DNA from 3 places in the Marinomonas maritima genome. Region 2 is predicted to be linked to each of the others. Evidence: predicted binding sites of a transcription regulator. Region 2 holds the regulator's gene; each other region holds the start of a gene.

Region 1 (4,295 bases), on a different contig from region 2:
ATCTGAAAGGCTGGAGTGGCACTATAAAATCGAGATCCTACCGTCGCGCCGCTTTCAAAATCCTCCCCAATGACAAATGAAAAGCCACCATAAAAAGAGATGTTTTCAGGCAGGGTGTACTCCATTGCGACGTAGCCTATGGAGGTAACATTGCTCTGTTCGTTGCTACTGTCTGGTCGAGTTGCTGTGGATTCAAAATTTACTAGACTCGCAATTTGACCTTCAGCTGATGCGTTCGCACTAACTAGAACTAAAGCTGCAAGTAGAAGTGATTTCATTTTTTGTCATCCATTTGGTTTAAGCGGTTCAGCATTTGGGAAAGAGAAGACTCCCAATTAGATTGCTGCTCTTTTGTTTGAGTTAGCGCGTTTTGAATATCATTTTTTTCTTCGCTAAGTTCGTAGTTTTGCATTTCTAATTCAGCAATGCGCTTGCGTAGTGAACCAATCTCTTCTACAGCTTCATTGATGCGTTGTTCTAAGTGGTGTAGTAGTTCGTTATTCATTGTATCTGTCCTAAAAATCAAAAAAATCGCCCTTGGTTGTGTGGGCGTAGTTATATAAAAATTACCAGGCTATTACGACATCTTGTTGTTGAACGTTTAAAATGTGAGAGTCAACAACAAGTTCTCCAACTGAGAAGTTGGGTTGTACTTGTTTTATTGTAACACTGATATTTGCATTATTCAGCTGAGTTTGAGCGGATTGAAGTTGATTAAACACTTCATAACGACGATAAACGTTGAACTTATCACCTTGTTTGACTCCTGCTAATGACCCTGCTGATATATGTATTCTGTTGCCTTCGGTTCGAAAAATATTAGCGATAAAAGGCTGACATCGAAGCTGTTCACTTGTATCTAAAGCGCTTTCTTTTAATGCTTGTTGTACTACTTTTCCATAATGCACTGTCCAGAATTTTGCGCTTCCAAAACCAATTCTTGCGTGATCGGATATGTCCCAGTTCCCTATCTCGCTGTATCTGTGCTCGAACAATAGCGCGCCACTGAAGCCATCATATATATATATATCGACCACAAAGTTCCTTTCTTTATCAATTCCTTCGTCTAAAGCGTCTTTTTCGTCTTTATCATTAGGACGTCTTAAATAGACTTCACCAATATCTCTAATAACGCCGCTAACAATATATTGAACGCCAAGTTGTTCGCTGATTCGTGTGACGTTCGTTAAGGAGCCATCATAGTTGGTGGAAGAAGGCGCATTTAATAGGTCGGGATAGATAGCAATGTTTGTGGCTGTCAGCGCTCGTAGATAGCCCTGTTTATTTATTTCATCCGCTAGGCCTTTGGGGAGCTCTCTGGATATATTGCTCAGCTCCCCCAGCCTTGCTTGCTGAGGTGTTTGTAGCTCAAATCCAGTAATGCCAACGGTTTTTTTATAATAACTTGTTGGGCCAGTGCTGCACTGAGAGTCTGGTGTGACATCTACACGAGCAACGACCCTAAGGAAATCGCCGTTTTGTTCTTCAGAAATGATACGAGCCTTTTGGACGTGTCCAGAGCTTCGTATTTCTAGGCTAGATTCAAGCTCGCCATTATAAAGTTCATCTTTAACATTGACTCTAGAGCCTGACTCAAGCACAGCTTGTTTTATCGCTTGTTGAGTCGCTCTATAGCGCGCATCGGAAACGTCGTTGTTATAAATAACCGCTTCACCGACCGCATCAACCGTTTTTGAAAAAACGGTGAGAGGCAAAGATAAGGCAATAGAGACGATTAATAAATATTTCAAGGACGACATCATTATTCAATACTATAGAAGTTAGTCGTCGGTGTAGAGTTCTGAACGTTTATTGCGCGGTAACCGGGTTGAATTTTACAGTTCGGATCTGTTTGTACGCTGCTAGAACTCAAACATTGACGAAAATTTTCTTGCAGTGCCATTTCTACGACGGTTTCGAATGTACCGTCTTCATGCTCACGTTGTGACACCACTTTGGCTCCAACCAAGTACGCATCTACATAGGTTCTTAGTTCGTCGTTTTGCATCACCATGTTGCTCAATGAGCTGGAACCGTCGATTTTCAAACCATAAACTCGTTCAGATAAGTTTCGGTAAGCATCTAGCATTGAACTACGCAGGGTCATGATACGAGCTTGAGATTTGGATAAGCGCTTGTTTGTCATTGTGGCAGCGTAGCCAGTGGCAGTGACAATAATAGGCTCTTGTTTAATAACGGCAATGGTGTTGTTTGCATTTAGTGCGCCGTTTTGGGCGTAACCGTAAGGTGCACTATTACTATTTCCAACAGTATTACCGTTACACGGTGAGACAGTAGTACAAGGGCTGCCTGTTCCAGCGGTCCCTGGTTGGTTAAGATTTTGACAACCGGCGAGCGTTATTGCACCTATGGCTATTAAAAAAATTCGAAGTGTTAGTGTCATGGTGGTGCCCTTTATATGGATGTCTTTGCCTTGATATCCTGCGTTGAAAAGTAGTATGTGTTGCATAGTGCTGTTTCAATTGAGCGAGTTAATGCTGCAGGAATTAACTGAATAATGTGTTCGAAAATCCCTTTGTTTTTCAACATGGCTAATCTAATGAACAAAATGTAAACCATTTTACGCTCTAGCGTCCATGTTTGGGCATCGAAAAAAACGCTTTTTCTTTGTTTTTGATAGTAAAACGGTTCTTTAGGTGCATTTTTTCAAATTATTTAGAACATTTTATAGTGAGAGTGTTTTTTCTAGAGAAAAAAATTGCATTTTTTGTGGTGTGGAGTGGAAGTGATTAATTGGTGTATACTGTTTTTTTATACAGTTTTTTTATACAGTTTTTTTTGAAGGCTATGTCGCAAAATCGCAAAATTATTCATGTTGATGCGGATTGTTTTTACGCTGCTATAGAAATGCGCGATGACCCAAGCTTGCGAGATATTCCTATCGCCATTGGAGGGCCGGAAAATACTCGCAGTGTTCTTTCTACAGCGAATTATGCTGCTCGAGTTTATGGCGTTCGCTCCGCTATGCCGACATCGGTTGCCAAACGCCTATGCCCTGCATTGAGAGTGTTACCCGGTAATATGCATAAGTACCGAACGGCCTCTACGCAAATGCACGCTATTTTCCGAGAATTTACCGATATTATTGAGCCTTTATCCTTGGATGAAGCGTATCTTGATGTGACAGATTCGCCACACTTTCAAGGCAGCGCCACACGGATTGCTGAGGAAATACGCTCAAGAATATGGTTGGAAGTTGGTATTACGGTTTCTGCGGGTGTGGCGGCTAATAAGTTCATTGCGAAGGTGGCAAGTGATTGGGATAAGCCGGACGGTTTGACAGTAGTAACGCCTGAGAAGCAATTTGAATTTGTCTCCACGGTACCTGTTAAGTCAATTTCTGGTATTGGTCGTGTAGCACAGGAAAAGTTGGCGGCATTGGGTGTATTCAACTGCGCTGACTTACAAACATTAGACTTTGCTGTGTTACAAAAAAACTTCGGCAGCATGGCTTTTCGTTTGTCTCAGTTTGCACTTGGTATTGATGATCGTCCTGTTTCCGTATCGCGAGAAAGAAAAAGCATTTCAGTCGAGCATACTTTTTCAAAAGACTTACCGGACCTCAAAGAATGCCAAACAGTGTTGCCTATTTTGCTAAGCGATTTAAAAAAACGTATGACAGGGCGAAACTTTGAATCACAACTTAGTAAGTATTATCTCAAGATGAAATTTGATGACTTTAAGCAAACAACGATAGAGCAGCCCATAAAAAATAAATTATCTGATGACGTGTTTTTGACGTTATTGCAACAAGCATACGAGCGTTACCGACGTCCGGTACGTCTTATTGGTGTTGGGTATCGATTGTCACCACCAAAGCCGCTTCAGTTAACCTTACCTTTCTTTTAGTTGTGTAAAATTTGATCAATCCTCTCAAGGCTTACTATACTCAGCAGAGTAAAACGTGAAGGAGGTGTTCATTATGTTAAAACGGCAGGAAAAATTTAGCAGTACGAATCTAAGTATGCCCGATCCTTTGTCCCATCGATTACGCTTTGAAGTGGAACAAACCCTGAGTTGTTTGTATGCGGATGCGTCATTGATTGATCAGATGGATCCTTTGTACCTGCCTTTTGCCACTTGGTTGAGCCAAAAAGCGGAGAGTGGAAGAGGGCCCTTAATTGTTGGAGTTGGCGGTGCGCAAGGGTGCGGCAAGACAACTTTTTGTAGTGTTATTAGTCGTATATTGAATAAAGGTTTTGATCTGAATTGTATTGTGTTGAGTTTAGACGATTTATACAGCACGCATCATGATCGGCTTAAATTTGCTAACG
Region 2 (4,295 bases):
TTGCTAAGGGAGAATATTTATCCCTCAACGAATTGTTAGCTGAGCAGCATTTTACTAAGCCCGTGGCACGTTTCAGTGAAGCAAGTTTGGTAAAAGAGTTAGAGAAGCGTGGAATTGGTCGTCCGTCTACCTACGCATCTATCATTTCTACGATTCAAGATCGTGGCTATGTTCGTGTTGAAAATCGTCGGTTTTATGCGGAAAAAATGGGTGATATTGTCACTGAACGTTTGGTTGATAGCTTTGGCTCGCTAATGAATTTTAGCTTCACGGCCCAAATGGAAGAGCAGCTAGATGATATCGCTGAAGGTCATAAAGATTGGATTAAAACGCTAAATGCGTTCTATAAAGATTTTAGTGGTGTTTTGGCAAAAGCCGAAGCGCCAGATGGCGGCATGATGCTAAATGAGCCGACACCAACGGACATTGAATGTCCGACATGTTCTCGACCAATGCAAATTCGAACAGCGAGTACTGGTGTATTTATGTCATGCTCTGGTTACGCATTACCGCCAAAAGAGCGCTGTAAGGCAACAATTAACCTTATTCGTGGGGATGATGTTGTTGCAGTTGATGACGAAGAGGGCGAATCTAAAGCTCTAATTAATAAGCATCGCTGTATTATTTGTGGCTCAGCGATGGACAGCTACTTGATGGATGAGCACCGCAAACTTCATGTCTGCGGTAATAACCCATCTTGCTCAGGTTATGAAGTAGAGCAAGGCACATTCAAGATAAAAGGCTACGATGGGCCTTTGCTAGAATGTGATAAATGCTCTTCGGACATGCAGTTAAAAACAGGACGCTTTGGTAAATATTTCGGTTGTACCAATGAAGAGTGTAAAAATACACGTAAATTATTAAAGAGTGGTGAGGCTGCGCCACCAAAAATGGACCCTGTTCCAATGCCAGATCTTGCTTGTCAAAAAGTTGAAGATCATTATATTTTACGTGATGGTGCGACAGGTTTATTTTTGGCGGCGAGTCAGTTCCCTCGTAAAAGAGAAACGCGTGCGCCCCTTGTAAAAGAATTGCTTCCTTACATGGATCAAATAGATCCTAAATACCATTTCTTTGCCAAAGCCCCTGTGGCGGATGGTGATGGCCTCCCAACTGTTATTCGCTATAGCCGTAAAACTAAAGAACAATATGTGATGACAGAAGAGGACGGCAAGCCAACAGGCTGGAAAGCTTACTTTGTTGGTTCTAAATGGGTCATCGAGGAAGGTAAGAAGAAGAAATGAGTAGTGTAAGTTTTGCTAGCCTAACGAACCAAAAAATAGATACGGCTAGGCGCTTTATTAAAGAAAGCCAAAGCAGCGAAGAAAAGTGGTTGGGGGTAGGGTTGGAAAGCTCGGCTATTTTTCAGTTAAGAAGTGCGCTGAATGGTTTATTGAAAGAAGTATCCTCTGCCTATTCATTATCTGGGTCGTTGGATGTTGCTAAATTATTAGCTGAAGCGGAAGCGAAGCAGATGATGGTGCCAGTGTTAAGTGAACTGAGTGGTTTGTTATCTCGCTCAGACTCCTGGTGTTCTCAGTTGCATCAGGCTTACTTGGTTCAGCTAGAGTGTTGTGCTGCCAGATCTATTGTTGAAGATGATAATGTCATCGGACGTGGAAGTGACGCGGGCGCTTCAGTTGGCTTTTACTTGGCTAGTTTAGTTGAGTTGGTGTTACGTTTTAGAGAAGAGTCATCAGAGTATTGAATATGAAAGAGTCCTACCTAGAAATTGTTGAGCTGGATAACGGCGATATTGTGCTCAGACCAGCCAGTGAAGACGGAGAGGAAACAATGCCACTGGCAACCTTGCAGATATCGGATGACACACGATCGTCTTTAAAGGATCGTTATTTTGAATTGGCAAAATGCATGTTTCATGCGGGTATTGATTTTGTTTATTCAGACGAAACTTATTTTGATGAAGAGTCCGGATATCTTGAAGGCGAAGAGTTGCGCCCGAAGATACTGCATTGAGTCTTAGATATATAGTTAGGGTAAAAGGCGAAGCGATGGCTTCGCCTTTTTGTTGAACGCTAAATTCCTTGGCGTATAACGCCGACGGATAGACCTTCAATAACAAATTCTTCGCTTTCTAGGTCAACAATAATGTCATTAAAGTCTTCATTTTCTGGAATGAGTCGAACAATGCTGCCATTTTGTTCAAATCGCTTTACCGTCACTTCGTCACCTATTCGAGCAACGACGATTTGACCATTTTGAACAGTGGTGGTTTTATGAACGGCTAAAAGATCGCCTTCCATAATGCCAATATTTTTCATACTTGTTCCAGAGACGGAAAGAAAATAATCTGCTTTTGGAGAAAACATGCTTGCTGGTATGTTGACATGAGAGGCAATATTTTCCTGAGCAAGAATCGGATAACCTGCAGCGACCTTTCCTATAATGGGCAGGCCAAGGTCTTCTGGTTCATCGTTCGATGCTTGATTGACTAAACGAATTCCACGAGAAGCGCCCGAGAGCATTTCAATAGCCCCTTTTCTACACAAGGCTTTTAGATGTTCTTCGGCAGCATTGGGGGATTTAAACCCAAGTCGACGAGCTATTTCAGCTCTGGTTGGCGGAAAACCAGTTTCACTAATAAATTCGCGAATGGTTTCTAGTACGTCAGATTGTCTTTTGGTTAATTTAATCATAGGTTATCTGGTTGTTTATACAGTAACTGTTATTATATACAGTATTCTTAACTAATCTCAATGATATAAATGCTTTCAGATGAACTAAAAAAACAAATACAACTTGCTTACCGAGCCTCTTTAGAGGCGAAGTCCCATAAACCAAGGGCTGGCCAGCGGGAAATGATCGGCGCCATCGCACGAACTTTGGGTAATATAAAACAAGGTAGTGAGGGCGAGCGACTCGATGAAAAACATGTCGCTGTCATTGAGGCGGGCACAGGCACAGGTAAAACTTTGTCTTATTGCTTGGCTGCAATCCCTATTGCGAAAGCTCGAGGCCTTAAATTAATCATATCTACTGCCACGGTGGCGCTACAAGAGCAGATTCTTCATAAGGAGTTGCCAGATCTACTTGAACATACTGAGTTGAGTTTTAAATACACACTGGCGAAAGGGCGAGGGCGCTATTTGTGTCTGAATAACCTTGAAGGCTTTTTAAGCTCAGAAGAACAGGCCATGGAAGACATGTTCGCTGGTCTTTTTGAGCAACACCTTAACTCGGATGATGTGAATACCGCTCTTTACCAAGAAATGGACACCGCATTGGGTAAAGGTGAATGGGATGGCGATAAAGATAATTGGGCAGGCATTATTCGAGATCAAGATTGGCGTCGCTTAACCACCGATCACCAACAGTGTACAAATCGAAATTGTGCTAACTATTCTGCGTGTCCGTTCTTTAAAGCGAGAGCTGAGATTGAAGTGGCAGATGTTATCGTGGCGAACCATGATTTGGTGCTAGCCGACTTGTCTCTGGGTGGTGGTGCAATACTTACACCGCCAAAAGAGACTATTTATGTATTTGATGAGGGTCATCATCTTCCAGATAAAGCGATAGGTCATTTTCGGCATGAAGTGCGTTTGCAGCAAAGTATTGCTTGGCTTCGTCAGCTTGAGAAAAACTTGGTCAACTTGAAGCAGGAGTTGACAGATGATGTCAGTCTTACTGGTCAGTTGTTGCTAAAAGTTCCGCAGCAAATACAAAGTATTGTGAATTTCATCCAATACGCACAGCAGGGTCTAGCCCCTTATATTCAAGGGTTAGGCTTGGATCAAGAAAATAACCAGCATCGTTTTGAATTTGGCCTCGTTCCGGATGAGCTTCGTCAGTTGGCGTACAGCCTGCAAACGTCTTATCAAAAGTTATTTAAAAACATCGAAAGCATTCAAGATGAATGTAAAAAGACCAAACAAAATGAGGGCATGGGTGTGACACCGGAAACGGCAGAGACTTGGCAGCCTATATTGGGCGTCATTCTCGGGCGACTGGAGCAAAGTGTGGGCTTGTGGCGCTTATATTCTACCGTCGATGATCAAAATTACCCGCCTAATGCTCGCTGGCTGATTTTGTCTGGGCAGGGAATGGAGCAGGATATTGAATTGGGAGGGTCGCCTATTCTTGCGGCTAATACATTAAGGCAGCAGTTATGGGATAAGTGTTTTGGTGCGGTCGTGACGTCAGCGACGTTAACAGCATTGAATCAGTTCCATCGATTTAATATGCGCTCAGGTGTACCTCAAGAAAGTGAATATTTACGTGTTATAAGTCCGTTCGATTTTCAAAAGAACGGCTTGCTAGTGGTGCCTGATATGGAA
Region 3 (4,295 bases), on a different contig from region 2:
TTCAACTTCTTCATCGCTTAAACCAGAAGAAGATTTGATAACGATAGACTGCTCTTTACCGGTTGCTTTGTCTTTCGCAGACACACTCAAGATACCGTTGGCATCAAGATCGAAGCTTACTTCAATTTGTGGCACGCCACGTGGAGCAGGTGGAATGTCAGCCAAATCGAAACGACCTAGAGATTTGTTCTGAGACGCTTGCTTACGCTCACCTTGCAATGCGTGGATAGTTACCGCATTTTGGTTATCTTCCGCTGTAGAGAAAGTCTGAGATTTCTTAGTAGGAATCGTCGTATTTTTCTCGATCAACGCCGTCATTACACCACCCATTGTCTCAATACCTAGAGACAGTGGCGTAACGTCTAGAAGAAGAACGTCTTTTACATCACCAGAAAGTACCGCACCTTGGATAGAAGCACCAATGGCAACCGCTTCGTCTGGGTTCACGTCTTTACGTGGCTCTTTACCGAAGAATTCAGTTACTTTCGCTTGCACTAGTGGCATACGAGTCTGACCACCAACCAAGATAACTTCATCGATATCAGCAGCAGTCAGATCAGCATCTTTCAATGCTTGACGGCAAGGTTCAAGAGATTTCAATACAAGCTCTTCAACCAAAGACTCCAACTTAGAACGAGTCAATTTCACGTTCAAGTGTTTAGGACCAGACGCATCAGCTGTGATGTAAGGCAAGTTAACTTCTGTCTGAGAAGAAGAAGACAATTCAACTTTGGCTTTCTCACCTGCTTCTTTCAAACGTTGTAGTGCAAGTGGATCGTTATGCAGATCGATACCAGACGATTTTTTGAATTCAGCTGCTAGGAATTCGATAACACGCATATCGAAATCTTCACCACCTAGGAAAGTATCACCGTTTGTAGACAATACTTCGAATTGCTTCTCGCCATCTACGTCAGCAATTTCGATGATAGAAATATCGAACGTACCACCACCAAGGTCATAAACTGCGATAGTAGAATCGCCAGTGCTTTTATCTAGGCCATAAGCCAAAGCAGCTGCTGTTGGTTCGTTGATTATACGTTTCACTTCTAGACCAGCGATTTTGCCAGCGTCTTTTGTTGCTTGGCGCTGAGAGTCGTTGAAGTAAGCAGGGACAGTAATAACCGCTTCTGTTACTTTTTCGCCTAGGAAGTCTTCTGCTGTTTTCTTCATTTTCTTAAGAACTTCAGCGGAAATTTGTGGTGGCGCTTTCTTCTCGCCTTTCACTTCTACCCATGCATCGCCATTATCAGCAGCTACGATTTTGTAAGGCACCATAGAGATGTCTTTTTGTACAACATCATCTTTAAACTTACGACCGATCAAACGCTTAACTGCGAACACAGTATTTGTTGGGTTTGTTACCGCTTGACGCTTAGCAGATTGACCGACTAACACTTCACCATCATCTGCATAAGCAACAATAGACGGTGTGGTGCGATCGCCTTCAGCATTTTCAATTACACGTGCTTTCTCGCCATCTAATACGGCAACACAAGAGTTCGTTGTACCTAAATCAATACCAATGATTCTACCCATGGTTTGTCTCTCCAATAAATTCGTTTATTACAATGATGATTCTGTATTTGGGTCCGCTTTTTTATATTTCAAGCGCTTGGTGTCAAAAAAATGACAGGCAATTTAAGCCGCGCTTGAAACAACAACCATTGCCGGACGCAATAGACGGCCATTGAGCGTATAACCTTTTTGCACAACATCCATTACCGTGTTTGGCTCTAACTCAGGGTTTGGCACCATGGTAATAGCTTGATGTAATGCAGGGTTGAAAGGTTCGCCATGTGGATCAACCACGACCACTTCAAAACGCGCTAAGGTTTCAAGCAAGTCTTTTAACGTAAGCTCAACACCGTCACGAACAGGGTCTGATTCACCCGTTTCAGGAGCCGATGTCAACGCTCGTTCAAGGTTATCCGCAACATTCACAATTGATTTCGCAAATTTTTCGACACCAAATTTATGTGCCTTTTCAACATCTTGCTCCGCACGACGGCGCACATTTTGCGCATCGGCATGAGCTCGAAGTGCCGCTTCTTTATACTGAGCGACTTCTTCTAATGCTTTTGTAAGCTCATCATTTTCAGTAACTTCCTCTAAAAGCTCTGCTTCAGGCTCCAAAAGTTCTTCTACTGCTTCGTTTTGCGTTTCGCTTTTCAAAACTTGCTCCGCGTCTAGATTAGGATTTTTTTGCTGCTCACTCATTCTTTAACTCCAAATAACAGAAACAATTCTTTCTCTGTGCTGGTTATATGGGGACAGCTTTTTGCCTTTCAATACTAAAACCGCATTAATTTCATGGGAATTAAATTTGCGAACTAGTCTTGTCAAAAAACAGCCAACTACTGTATAAATAACCATATAAAATATTTTCTTTCTCGGAGCACTCTATGCTGACCAGTATCGCTATCTCCAACTTCGCCATTGTTGAATCCCTAGAGCTGGAATTCAAAAAAGGCATGACCGTGATTTCAGGTGAAACGGGCGCCGGTAAGTCCATTATGGTGGACGCCTTGTCTTTATGCTTAGGTGATCGCACTGACGCTGCGGTTGTAAGGCATGGCGAAAAAAGAGCTGACATAAGCGCCAGCTTCGATATACAGCAATACCCTCACGTTCATAAATGGCTTGAGGAAAGAGACCTAGAACATGACCAACACTGCATACTACGTCGCGTTATCAGCAAGGAAGGTCGTTCGAAAGCGTATATAAATGGCCGTCCTTGTACCTTAAGCGACTTAAAAGAAGTGGGCAGTCAACTTGTTGATATCCACGGACAGCACGAACATCAGTCTTTATTAAAAAAGAATGCTCAAAGACAACAACTTGATGCCTATGGCCAGTTAACCGACTTAAGTAAAAAAGTAAACCAGCAATACGCTGTTTGGCGACAACTAAAAGAAGAACTGTCCGCTCAACAAAATCGATCATCTGAACAGAATGCTAAAATTCAACTCCTCGCCTATCAAGCTCAAGAATTCCAGCAGCTTGATCTGCAAAAAGGTGAGATTGAAGCACTGGAAAACGAGCAAGCCTTTTTATCCAACATTGCTGATTCGCAATTTAAAGCCTATCAAGCCAGTGGCATTTTGATTGACAGCGACGAAGGCAACGTTTGCTCTTTATTACATCAAGCCATTAATAGCGCCAATCAAATCAACCCAACCACGAAAGAGCTCGAAAGCGCGCTCGATATGATGAATACCGCGCTTATTCAAGCCCAAGAAGCCGCGGATAGCTTACATCACTACCAAGATACGCTGGAGCAAAACCCAGAACGCCTCACCGAGGTAGAGCAACGCTTATCCGATATTTATGAAACGGCTCGAAAACACAGAACACTCCCAGAAACACTTTTAATACTGCGAGAAAGTGTCGAGACAGAATTGAATAGTCTGCAAGGCAGTGAAGAAAGCCTAGAATCACTGAAAGAAAAAGAAGAACAAGCCTACGAATCCCTAACTGCACTCGCCACAACATTGACCGAAAAACGAATAACAGCAAAAGACGACCTCGCTCAAAAAGTGGAAGAACAAGTTCATGGATTAGGTATGCCTCATGCCCGCTTCTTTATTCAGTGCCAACCACTTAATCAAGTGACGGCCAATGGGTTTGAAGACATAGAATACATGATCGCCTCAAACCCAGGACAGCCAGCTCAACCACTACGTAAAGTAGCATCGGGCGGTGAGTTGTCACGAATCAGTTTAGGTATCCAAGTGGTCACCGCGCATACATCAATTATTCCGACCTTGGTATTTGACGAAGTCGACGTTGGTATCAGCGGCGGTATCGCCGAAGTAGTTGGTCGCATGCTTCGCTCTGTTGGCAAACGCGGACAAGTTTTCTGCGTGACTCATTTAGCTCAAGTCGCTGCACAAGGTAATCAACACCTACGCGTCAGTAAATTAGTTGCGGACGAAGCAACATCATCACAAGTGGCATTATTAAAGGACCAAGAACGCACTCACGAAATTGCACGCCTATTAGGTGGGCTAGAACTTACAGAGCAAACCCTAGCGCACGCTCGTGAAATGCTTGGGAATGTTCAGTTACAGTAACAAGAAATTAAAAAAAGGGCTTAAACTCTGCAGTTTAAGCCCTTCACACTCACTAATAACGCAATAAAGCGTTTATTTTTTCTTTGGACGTACATACATAATCAAGCTGTGATCTTCAATATCGAAGCCATGTGCTTCAGCAATTTCATGCTGGCGTTGCTCAATAATAGGATCAACGAACTCAATTACTTTACCCGTCTCTAAACAAATCATGTGATC

The links. The regulator LexA, encoded in region 2, represses DNA repair genes until DNA is damaged. The targets are predictions, from matches to a motif close to TACTGTNTANNTANACAGTA.
Region 1: the regulator LexA is predicted to act here: its motif matches at 2,763-2,782, upstream of dinB (DNA polymerase IV).
Region 3: the regulator LexA is predicted to act here: its motif matches at 2,359-2,378, upstream of recN (DNA repair protein RecN).

Annotation. Positions count from the first base shown of each region.
Region 1 is NZ_JAMZEG020000003.1:506,403-510,697, reverse strand. Features, by position in the region: gene M3I01_RS14645 (hypothetical protein) at 1-278, opposite strand, end outside; gene M3I01_RS14640 (cell division protein ZapB) at 275-505, opposite strand; gene M3I01_RS14635 (flagellar assembly protein FlgT) at 567-1,760, opposite strand; gene M3I01_RS14630 (LPP20 family lipoprotein) at 1,763-2,404, opposite strand; gene dinB (DNA polymerase IV) at 2,809-3,870, shown strand; gene M3I01_RS14620 (hypothetical protein) at 3,944-4,295, shown strand, end outside.
Region 2 is NZ_JAMZEG020000002.1:911,306-915,600, reverse strand. Features, by position in the region: gene topA (type I DNA topoisomerase) at 1-1,244, shown strand, start outside; gene M3I01_RS10365 (DUF6586 family protein) at 1,241-1,708, shown strand; gene M3I01_RS10360 (hypothetical protein) at 1,711-1,977, shown strand; gene lexA (transcriptional repressor LexA) at 2,037-2,657, opposite strand; gene dinG (ATP-dependent DNA helicase DinG) at 2,727-4,295, shown strand, end outside.
Region 3 is NZ_JAMZEG020000003.1:580,521-584,815, forward strand. Features, by position in the region: gene dnaK (molecular chaperone DnaK) at 1-1,539, opposite strand, end outside; gene grpE (nucleotide exchange factor GrpE) at 1,642-2,220, opposite strand; gene recN (DNA repair protein RecN) at 2,406-4,076, shown strand; gene fur (ferric iron uptake transcriptional regulator) at 4,149-4,295, opposite strand, start outside.